DNA from 3 places in the Cellulomonas sp. H30R-01 genome. Region 2 is predicted to be linked to each of the others. Evidence: riboswitches for the same ligand, from Rfam matches in the RefSeq annotation. Region 2 holds a riboswitch; each other region holds the start of a gene.
The links. Region 2 has a riboswitch for thiamine pyrophosphate ahead of thiM (hydroxyethylthiazole kinase). Riboswitches for the same ligand answer to the same signal wherever they lie in the genome.
Positions count from the first base shown of each region.

Region 1: another riboswitch for thiamine pyrophosphate. It lies ahead of GXP71_RS08845 (YkoF family thiamine/hydroxymethylpyrimidine-binding protein); the one in region 2 lies ahead of thiM (hydroxyethylthiazole kinase).
Region 3: another riboswitch for thiamine pyrophosphate. It lies ahead of GXP71_RS18020 (thiamine ABC transporter substrate binding subunit); the one in region 2 lies ahead of thiM (hydroxyethylthiazole kinase).

Region 1 covers NZ_CP048210.1:1,986,295-1,989,556, reverse strand. Annotated here, with positions in the region: gene GXP71_RS08855 (ABC transporter ATP-binding protein) at 1-229, opposite strand, end outside; gene GXP71_RS20545 (ECF transporter S component) at 226-963, opposite strand; gene GXP71_RS08845 (YkoF family thiamine/hydroxymethylpyrimidine-binding protein) at 960-1,718, opposite strand; TPP riboswitch at 1,854-1,973, opposite strand; gene GXP71_RS08840 (hypothetical protein) at 2,162-3,262, shown strand, end outside.
Region 2 covers NZ_CP048210.1:1,149,528-1,152,789, forward strand. Annotated here, with positions in the region: gene GXP71_RS05060 (ExeM/NucH family extracellular endonuclease) at 1-530, shown strand, start outside; gene GXP71_RS05065 (hypothetical protein) at 646-873, shown strand; TPP riboswitch at 996-1,108, shown strand; gene thiM (hydroxyethylthiazole kinase) at 1,102-1,968, shown strand; gene thiE (thiamine phosphate synthase) at 1,965-2,741, shown strand; gene thiD (bifunctional hydroxymethylpyrimidine kinase/phosphomethylpyrimidine kinase) at 2,738-3,262, shown strand, end outside.
Region 3 covers NZ_CP048210.1:4,055,940-4,059,201, reverse strand. Annotated here, with positions in the region: gene GXP71_RS18025 (iron ABC transporter permease) at 1-249, opposite strand, end outside; gene GXP71_RS18020 (thiamine ABC transporter substrate binding subunit) at 255-1,346, opposite strand; TPP riboswitch at 1,437-1,566, opposite strand; gene GXP71_RS18015 (DUF4235 domain-containing protein) at 1,658-1,930, shown strand; gene GXP71_RS18010 (NAD(P)/FAD-dependent oxidoreductase) at 2,022-3,262, opposite strand, start outside.

The DNA.
Region 1 (3,262 bases), 840 kb from region 2:
CGTGGTCCGCGGGCAGCTGCACGCCCGCGACCCGGACCGCGCCCGCCACGTCGGCGTCGACCACACGGGGCACGACACCGGCGAGCACGCGCAGCAGCGTGCTCTTGCCCCCGCCCGAGCCGCCGAGCAGCAGCACGTGCTCGCCCGCGCGGACCTCGAGGTCGACGCCGTCGAGCACCGCGCGCGGCGCGTCGGGGTAGCGGACGGTGAGCCCGCGTGCCCGGATCACCGGGCGCCGGTCCGTTCGTCCACCGGGACCTCCGCGTCGTCCGGTCCTGCCGGGTCGTCCGGTCCGGCCGGCTCGACGGGCGCGTCCGGTCCGGTCCGCTCGACGGGCCCGTCCGGTCCGGCCGGTGCCACCGGCGTCGCCGTCGCCGTCCGGCCACGCCGCGCGCGGCCGAGCGCCGTGTTGTCGAGCACCCCGGTCCGCGCGAGCGCGTCGCCGATCACGCGCGCGAGCAGCCCGCACAGCACGAGCCCGCTCACGACCTGCAGCCCGAGCCGCCACGCGAACCAGTCCTGCCCGAGCCACCCGAACCGCACGACCCCGAGCGCGGTGCTCGCGAGCCCCGCGAGGACCCCGGACAGCGCGAAGACGCCCCACCCGTAGCGGCGGTACCGGGTGAGCGCGAACGCCGCCTCGGCACCCGCGCCCTGCACGAGACCGACGACGAGCAGCGTCGGTCCGACGGGCGACGCGAGGAACGCCACCTCGACGAACGCGGCGACCAGCTCGACGACGATCCCGACCCCGGGCTTGCGCACGACGTAGACCGCGAGCGGGGCCGCGACCATCCACCCGCCGATGAGCACGTGCTGGGCGAGGTCGCCGAAGGGCCCCATCGCGAGCTGGAGCGCGCCCCACGCCTGCACCAGCGCCCAGTAGAGGAACCCGAAGACGACGGCGAGGACGGCCAGCAGGACGAGCTCGGCGAGCGTGACGCGCGCGCGTGCGGCGCTCATCGGTCCACCCCGGCCACGTCGGCGTCCGTCACGGCGGTCGCCGCGCGGGCGGTCGCGCCGGCCGACGAGGCGGCGGTCGCCACGTCGCTCGTCGCGCCGGCCGCCGCCCCGCCCGCGGCACCGTCCGCCCACGACGGCGAGTGCAGCGTGATCGTGACGTGCGCGACGACGTGCCGCACGTGCCGGGCGGCGGCGAGCCACGCGTCCGCGACGGCGCCGAGGACGTCGGCGAGGTCGCCGTCGAGCCGCGTGACGAAGTGCGACGCGGACACCGTGGCACGGGCGCGCGCGACGGCGATCGCCTGCTCGATCGCCCGCATGTGGTCGCCGGGGTGCCCGGGCCTGCCGTCGTCGAGCGGGTAGAGCGCCCAGTGCGCGGCGGCCCGCAGACCCGTGGGCGGCAGGTCGGGCGGTGCGACGGCCGACAGCACGACGTCGTCGGGCAGCGCGCACGCGACCTCGCCCGGGCAGCCCCGCGACAGCTGGACGTGCGCGGCGACGTGCGTGCCGTCGCGGCCCGCCGCGGTGAGCACGTCGTGGACGTAGCGGACGACGTCGTGCTCGGTGCCGCGCACGAGTGTCGACACGTCGTCGGTGGTCACGGTGACGCGGTCGCGGTCGGCGTGCGCGAGCGCGTCGAGGATCACGCGCACGGCGTCGCCGGACGCGGGGTGCAGGGAGAAGCGGGCGCCGACGCCGAGCTCGGCGGCGGTCGCGACCGCGCGTCGGTCGGGGGCGGTGACGGGGGTGCTCATGGTGGTCCTCCGGTGCGGTGGCGGACCCCCGGCGAGCAGCACGGGGCCGCGCGACGGCGCACGACCGACGACCGTCCGGGTGGCGCGACGAGGCGTCGCGTCGAGCCCGACGGACGCCGGTCGCCGACGCGGCCGTCGGCGACGAGTGCCCTGCTCCCTACGCTGGTGCGAACCAGGTCAGGTTCCACGGGTCTGCGGGTGGGACGTGGTGTCCGGCCGCACTCTCAGCGCTCCTGCGCTCCCCGGGGGCTTCTGTCGCCGCCGACCGTAGCGCTCGTGCGCGGCCGCCCGGAAGCCCGGTCCGCCCGCTGGTCGTCGCGCGGTCGGCCGGTGCGCGGACGGCCGCGCCGGTCCGCCCGGCGACCGCCGTCCGCGGACTCTCCCGAGGGGCGGACGCTCGAGCCGCCCCCGTACAGTGGGGCGCCGACCGTCGAGGGAGGACCGTGCCGATCCGTCAGCCGCGCCAGCCGATCCGCCGGCAGACCCGCCGGCCCGTCCACCACCGGACCGCCGCGCTCGTCGCCGCCGCCGCGTGCCTCGGGCTCGGCGCCTGCACGGCCGACGACGGCCGGCCGGACCCCACGACGAGCGCGAGCGCGACCCCGTCGCCGTCGGCGTCCCCGCTCGCCGCGGAGGCGGTCCAGCCGACGCTCCCCGCGACCGTGCTGCCCGCGGCGTCGGCGGAGACGGCCGCGCTCGAGGTGGTCCGGACGCTCGTCGCGCGCGCACCCGTCGTCGTCCTCGCGGACGCCGCCGACCCGGCCGCGCAGGACGCCGCGATCCGGGAGGGCGCGCGGCTCGGGGCGCCCGTGCTGCTCGGTGGTCCGGGCGTGCCGCCCGACGTCCTCGCGGCCGAGCTCGAGCGTCTCGGCACGCGCTGGGCCGTGGCGGTCGGGGCGACCGCACCGGTCCCTGACGGCGTGACGGTCGTCCGGGCGGACGGCGCGTCACCCGCGCCCGCGACCTCGCCCTCCGCCGACGCGACGCCGACCGCCGCGAGCCCGTCGGCGTCGCGCGGCACGCGCGCGAGCGCGTCGCCGAGCGGGACGGGCACGGGGGCGTTGCCGCGGACCGCGCCGCCGGCACCCGTCGAGTCGACGGTCCTGCTCACGGGCGTGACCGGCGCACTGCCGGTCGCGGTCGCGAACGCCGCGGTCATGGGCGTCGAGGCCCTCGACGTCCCCGGGGGCGACCCGCGCGCGCTCGCGGGCACGGTCCAGGCGTTGGCGCAGCGCCGGCCGGCGCACGTCGTCGCGCTCGGGGACGGGTTCGGGGCACCCGACCGCCTCGCGGCACGCGTCGCGACGGCCTCGACCGGCGTGGAGCTGCCGGGCGGCGGCCAGCTGGTCTTCCCGGCGGTGCCGGGGCAGCCCGGCAAGCGGTACGTCGCGCTGTACGGGACGCCCGGGACGGCGGCGCTCGGGGTGCTCGGCGAGCAGGACGTGCCCGCGACGGTCGCGCGTGCGCAGGGTCAGGCCGACGCGTACCGCCCGCTGACGGGGGACGCGGTGGTGCCGGCGGTCGAGGTCATCGCGACGATCGCG
Region 2 (3,262 bases):
TCAAGCTCACCGCGACCGTCACGTCCGACGCGTCGGTGGCGGGTGCGACGGTCGAGTTTGTCGCCGGCGACACCGTCCTCGGCTCCGAGACGCTGTCGAAGAAGGGCTCGGCGACGTTCACGCTGCCCGCGAGCACGCCCGCCGGGACCTACCAGGTCGTCGCCCGGTTCGCCGGCACGGCCGACGTCGCGCCGTCGCAGTCCGCGCCGGTGACCGTCACGGTCACGCAGGTGAAGACGCACACCGGCCTGGACGCGACCCGCACGACGCAGAAGCAGGGCTCGCTCCTGCCGACGCTGCTCGTCGCGGGCGTCGTCCAGGAGAACCTGCGGATCCCGTCCGGGAAGGTCGAGATCCGTGAGGGCGCGACCGTGGTGAGCCGGCACGACGTCGTCCTCGGCGTCGCGGTCGGCCGTGTGCCGCACGACGCGAGCGTCGGCACGCACACGTACACCGCGACCTTCGTGCCCAGCGACCCGGACGTCGCACCCAGCACGAGCGACCCGGTGACGGTGCGCGTCACGCGCTGACGTGGCCCGCCGGAGGCCCGGCCGTCCGCCCCGCGAGGGGCGGCGGCCGGGCCTTCGTCGCATTCGGGCCTTTCGTCCTCTGTGCCCGGGCCGTCCTCGGGAGCACGCTGGACCCATGGCCGATCCGTCGCGCACCGACCGACGCCCCCTGCCGCTCGCCACGCACGGACCGCAGCCGTGGGAGCCGCCCGAGCTGCGGCACACGCCCGGCGGCGTCTGGGCTCCCGACCCTCTCGCGGTGCCCGCGGTCGCAGGCTGGGTCGACCCCGACGACCGCGTCGTCTGGTTCGAGCACCGCAACCCCGTGTCGGGCAGCGGCACCACCTGGGGCACCGTCCGGTAGCCGGTCCGCACGACCGTGCGCACGACCCGTCCGCACGAGCTGTTCGCACGACCTCCGACGACCCGTCGGTCCACCTGGTGAGCGGTGGGCCGACGGGTCGTCGGCGTCGTGGCTAGCCTGAGCGCACTGACACGGGGTGCCCCGCACCGCCCGACCGGGCGGACCAGGGGCTGAGATCACACCCGCCGAACCTGATCTAGTTCGTACTAGCGAAGGGATGTCGTCGCGATGACGTCTGCCCACCACCCGTCCACCGATCCGCACGGTGACGCGCTCGCGCTCGCCGACGCCGCCGGCGAGGCGCTCGCCGCGGTCCGTGCGGCCACGCCGCTCGTCCAGTGCCTGACGAACGAGGTGACCACGAACCTCGTCGCGAGCACCCTCCTCGCGGTCGGGGCGTCCCCCGCGATGGCGGCCGTGCCCGGTGAGGCGGAGGAGCTCGCGGGCGTCGCGGGCGCCGTCCTCGTCAACCTGGGCACGCTCGACCCGGACCTGCGCGCGTGCGTCGAACCGACGGTCGCGACGGCCGTGGGTGCGCGCACGCCGTGGGTGCTCGACCCGGTCGCCGTGGGCGTCCTGTCGGTGCGCACCCGCCTCGCGGCGCGGCTGGTGGCCGAGCGCCCCGCCGTGGTGCGCGGCAACGCGAGCGAGGTGCGCGCGCTCGCGGGACGGCTCTCCGCGGGCCGCGGTGTCGACGCGCGCGACGGCGTCGACACCGCGCGCGAGGCGGCGACCGGTCTCGCGGCACGGCACGGGACGGTCGTCGCCGTGTCCGGCCCGGTCGACCTCGTCACGGACGGCGAGCACGAGGTGCGGCTCGCCGTCGGGCATCCGCTCCTGACCCGGATCACGGGCGCCGGGTGCGCGCTCGGCGGCCTGACGGCCGCGTTCGCCGCGGTCACCGAGCCGCTCGTCGCCGCGGTCGGGGCGACGACGCTGCTGGGCGTCGCCGCCGAGCGCGCCGCGGTGGCTGCCGCGGGGCCCGCGTCGTTCCAGGTCGCGCTCGTCGACCACCTCGCCTCGGTCGCACCCGACGACCTCGCGGCGCGCGTCGTGTCGGCGGCGACGGTCGAGCGCGCGGCGGTGCCCGCATGAGCCGCGTGCTGCCCGACGGCCCGTACCTCGTGGTCGACGCGGACACCTGCGCGGCCGCCGCGCGTCGACCCGCCGACGTCGCCCGGGCCGCCGTCGACGCGGGTGTCCGCGTCCTGCAGGTGCGCGCCAAGCGAGCGCCGGTCCGCGACCTCGTGGCGCTCACCGTCGACGTCGCGCACGCGGTCGACGGCACGGGAGCCCTGGTGGTCGTCGACGACCGGGTCGACGTCGCGCTCGTCGCGCGCTCGCGCGGCTGCACGGTCGCCGGGGTGCACGTGGGCCAGGGTGATCTCGACGTCGTCGACGCCCGGCGGCTCCTCGGCCAGGACGCGCTCGTCGGCGTGTCCGCGGCGACCGCCGAGCACCTCGCGGAGGTCGACCCCGCGGTCGTCGACTACGTCGGCGCGGGTCCCGTGCGGGGGACGCCGACGAAGCCGGACGCAGGCCCGCCGCTGGGGTTCGACGGCCTGCGGGCGGCGGTCCACCGCAGTCCGCTGCCGGTCGTCGCGATCGGCGGCCTCGGCGTCGCGGACGTCGTGGCCGTGCGCGAGACCGGTGCGCACGGGCTCGCGGTCGTGTCGGCCGTCTGCGCGGCGCCGGACCCCGCGCGCGCCGCGGCCGACCTCGTCGCGGCGTGGACGACGGCGGTCGGGCGGAGCGCGTCGGACGTCGACGCAGCGCCCGCCCGTGCCGCGGACACGCTCACGCGTGCCGGCGCCGCGCGTCCGGCCGGGACGGCCGCCGTCACGGTGCGGGCGGGGGCTGCGCGATGACCGGGCACGGCCCGGCGGCGGGGTCGCGCCCGCGGGTCCTGTCGGTCGCGGGGACCGACCCGACCGGAGGAGCCGGGATCCAGGCGGACCTCAAGGCGTTCGCCGCGCACGGCGCCTACGGCATGGCGGTCGTCACGGCGCTCGTCGCGCAGAACACGCACGGCGTGCGGGAGGTCCTGGTGCCGGACGTCGCGTTCCTGCGCGCGCAGCTCGACGCGGTGTCCGACGACGTGACGGTCGACGCGGTGAAGATCGGCATGCTCGCGACGGCGGCCGTGGCCGACGAGGTCGAGGACTGGCTGGCGCGCCACCGGACGCCGTTCGTCGTGCTCGACCCGGTGATGGTCGCGACGAGCGGCGACCGGCTGCTCGACGACGACGCCGTCGCCGCCGTCCGTCGGCTGCTCGCGCACGCCGACGTGGTGACGCCCAACCTGCCCGAGCTCGCGGTCCTCGCGGACGAGCCGGTCGCGCCCACCTGGCCGGACGCGCTGCGGCAGGCGGCTCGGGTGTCGCGCACC
Region 3 (3,262 bases), 1.6 Mb from region 2:
GAGCGTCAGCCCGACGATCCGCCAGGTGCGCGGGCGGGAGAACACGTCCGCGAAGCCTGAGAGGTCGAGCGCGCCGTCGACGACGAACCCGCGCGCGACCATCACGACGACGGGCCACGCGAAGAACAGCCCGAGGAACAGCAGCGGGACCACGACGGCCGCGGTCCAGAACGCGACCGTCCCCGCCGACGCGCGCGCCCGCCCGCCCGGCGCCGCGGGGGCGTCGGGTCGGGCGAGCGTCGTCGTCATCGGGGTCAGCCCGCGACGATCTCCGACCACGCCGCGAGCCACTCCTCGCGGTGCGCGTCGACGTCGGCGGGTGCGACCTCGAAGGGCGCGTCGGCGAGCGGGGCCCAGCGGGCCCACTCCTCGGGCAGGTCGACGGCCGTGCTCACCGGGTACATGTACATCGACCCCGGGATGTCGGCCTGGACCTCGTCGGAGAGCAGGAAGTCGAGCAGCTGCCGCGCGCCCTCGGGGTTCTCCGCGTTCGTGAGGACGCCCGCGTACTCGACCTGCCGGAAGCACGTGTCGAGCAGCGCGCCCGTCGTCGGCTCGTCGGCGCCGTCCGGCACCGTGAACGGCGGGGACGACGCGTACGACAGCACGACCGGGCGCGGCCCGTCGCCGCCGCCGCCGCTGAAGTCCGTGTAGTAGGCGTCCGACCAGCCCTCGGACACCTGGAGGCCGTTCGCGACGAGCGCCGTCCAGTAGTCCTGCCAGCCGTCCGCACCCTTCGCGCCGACGGTCGCGAGCAGGAAGGCGAGCCCCGGCGACGACGTGACGGCGCTCGGGACGACGAGGAGATCCTTGTACTCGGGCTTCGTCAGGTCGTCGAGCGACGCGGGCTCCGCGACGCCGTGCTCGGTGAACCACGCGTGGTCGACGTTGAGGCACACGTCGCCGAAGTCGACCGCGGTCAGCGCCTCGGACCCGTCGACCGCGTACTGCGCGGCGTCCTCCGCCGCGGGCGCGGACGACGTGTACGGCTCGACGACTCCCTCGTCGATCGCGCGCGACGCGAACGTGTTGTCCACGCCGAACACCAGGTCGCCGAGCGGCGCGTCCTTCGTGAGGACGAGCTGGTTGACCAGGGCGCCCGCGTCGCCGGGCTGCACGACCTCGACCGTCAGGCCGCTCTCCTCCTCGAAGGACTCCAGCAGGCCGTCGGACAGGCCGAACGAGTCGTGCGTGACCAGGGTGACGGTGCCGCCGGACCCCCCGGACGCGGACGGCGCGGGGTCGCCGCCGCCGATCGCGGAGCAGCCCGCGAGCGCGAGCGCGAGGACGGTCCCGGCGGTCAGCGCCAGGACGGGGACGGACGTGCGGCGGGGCGTGCTCGCCATCGGTGGTGCTCCTCCCTCGTCAGCAGGAGGGGGTCCCCGCACCCGTCGCACGGCGGCACCCTCGCAGGGGCGCGCCGACGACGACTGCGGAGACTGAGAAGCCCGACTCCCTACGCCGGTGTGAACCGGATCAGGTTCGAGGGTCTGCGGTGGTCCGCACTCTCAGCGTCCTGGCCGTCGGCGGGGCTGCCGGCGACGTGACGCTCCCCTGTCGTTCGCCTGCGATCCTACGCCCGTCCGACCAGCGGTCCGACCCGTCCCCGGCTAGCGTGGACGCCGGTCCCGTCCCCGACGCCCGGAGGTCTCCCCGCATGGACAAGCAGTCGACCGTCGCGAAGCTCGTCGGGATCGGCGGCGCGCTGGTCGCCGCGTGGCTCGCGCAGCAGGTGGTGGCCCAGGGGTGGAAGGCGACGCGCGGTCACAAGCCGCCGAAGCCCGAGGACGAGGGCGACTACCGGCTCGGCGAGGTCATCGCCGCCGCGGCGATCACGGGCGCGCTCGTCGGCGTCGCCCGCGCGCTCGCGACCCGCGGCACCGCCGCGTTCACCGCCCGCACGGAGACGGGCCGCGAGCTGGTCGACTGAGCCGAGTCCGGCGCCGACGTGTTGGAGGCGGTGGCCGTCTGATCGGTGCGTGTCCCTCGCCGTCCACGTCGTCGACGACGCGGTCGTCGTCCTAGATGACCGGCCACGCCTCCGTCGCGCGGTCGGGGGCGAGGGTCGGCACCTGGTCGGTGTTGAAGACCTCGCGCAGGACGCGTCGCGCCGCGAACCAGCCGGACAGCCCGTGCACGCCCGGACCGGGCGGGGTCGACGCCGAGCACAGGTACACCCCGTCCCGCCCGGAGGCGTAGGGGTCCCGGCGCGCGCTGGGGCGGGCGAACATCTGCGTGATGGTCGCGGCGCCCGCGGAGATGTCGCCGCCGACGTAGTTCTGGTTGTGGTGGTGCATCTGCGCGGCCGGGATGCAGCGCGACGCGACGACGACGTCGCGGAACCCGGGCGCGTACCGCTCGACGTGCGCGGTCACGGCCTCGGTGACGTCGACGTCGGACCCGGCGGGCACGTGCGCGTACGTCCACAGCGGCCGCAGGCCGCCGACGCGGCGGGACTCGTCGACGACGGTCGGGTCGCTCAGCAGCGTCATCGGCCGGCGCGCGTGCCGGCCCGCCTGCACAGCCCCCTCGGACTCGACCATCTCGGCGCGCGTCCCGCCGAGGTGCACGGTGCCGGCCCGGCCGACCTCGGGCACGGTCCACGGCACGGGCTCGGACAGCACGAAGTCGACCTTCGCGGCGCCGTTGCCGTACCGGAACCGTTCGAGCGGCCGGCGGGCGCGCGGCGGCAGGCGGTCGCCCATGACGTCGAGGAGCGTGCGAGGTGAGGTGTCGAACAGGTAGGCGTGCGCGGGCGGCAGGTCGTCGCACGAGCGGACGGGGTGGTCGGTGACGATCTCCCCGCCGTGCTCGACGAGGTCGTCGACGAGCGCCGCCACGATCGCGCCCGAGCCGCCGCGCGGGATCGCCCAGCCGGCACCGGCGTGGCCGAGCGCCGCGAGCAGCAGGGCCGTCCCGGACCCCGCGAGCGACGGCAGAGCCGTGATGGTGTGGGCGGCGACGCCGGTGAGCAGCGCGGGAGCGACGTCGTCGATGAAGGGGCGGTCCCACAGGCGGGTGCCCTGCTCCAGCACGCGCAGGCCGAAGTGCACCGCGGCGGGGGCGCCGTGCGGCAGGAGGCCGCGCGGGATGCTGCGCTTGTCGCCGAGCGCGACGCGCACGACGTGCCCGGGGTGCGCGGCGAGGGGCCCGACGAGAGACCGCCACGCGGGCCCGTCGACGCCGAGGCGCTCCACCGTGCGGTCGAGGTCGTGGTACGCGATGCCGGCTCGCCCGCCGGGCAGGGGCTGCGCGAACGAGA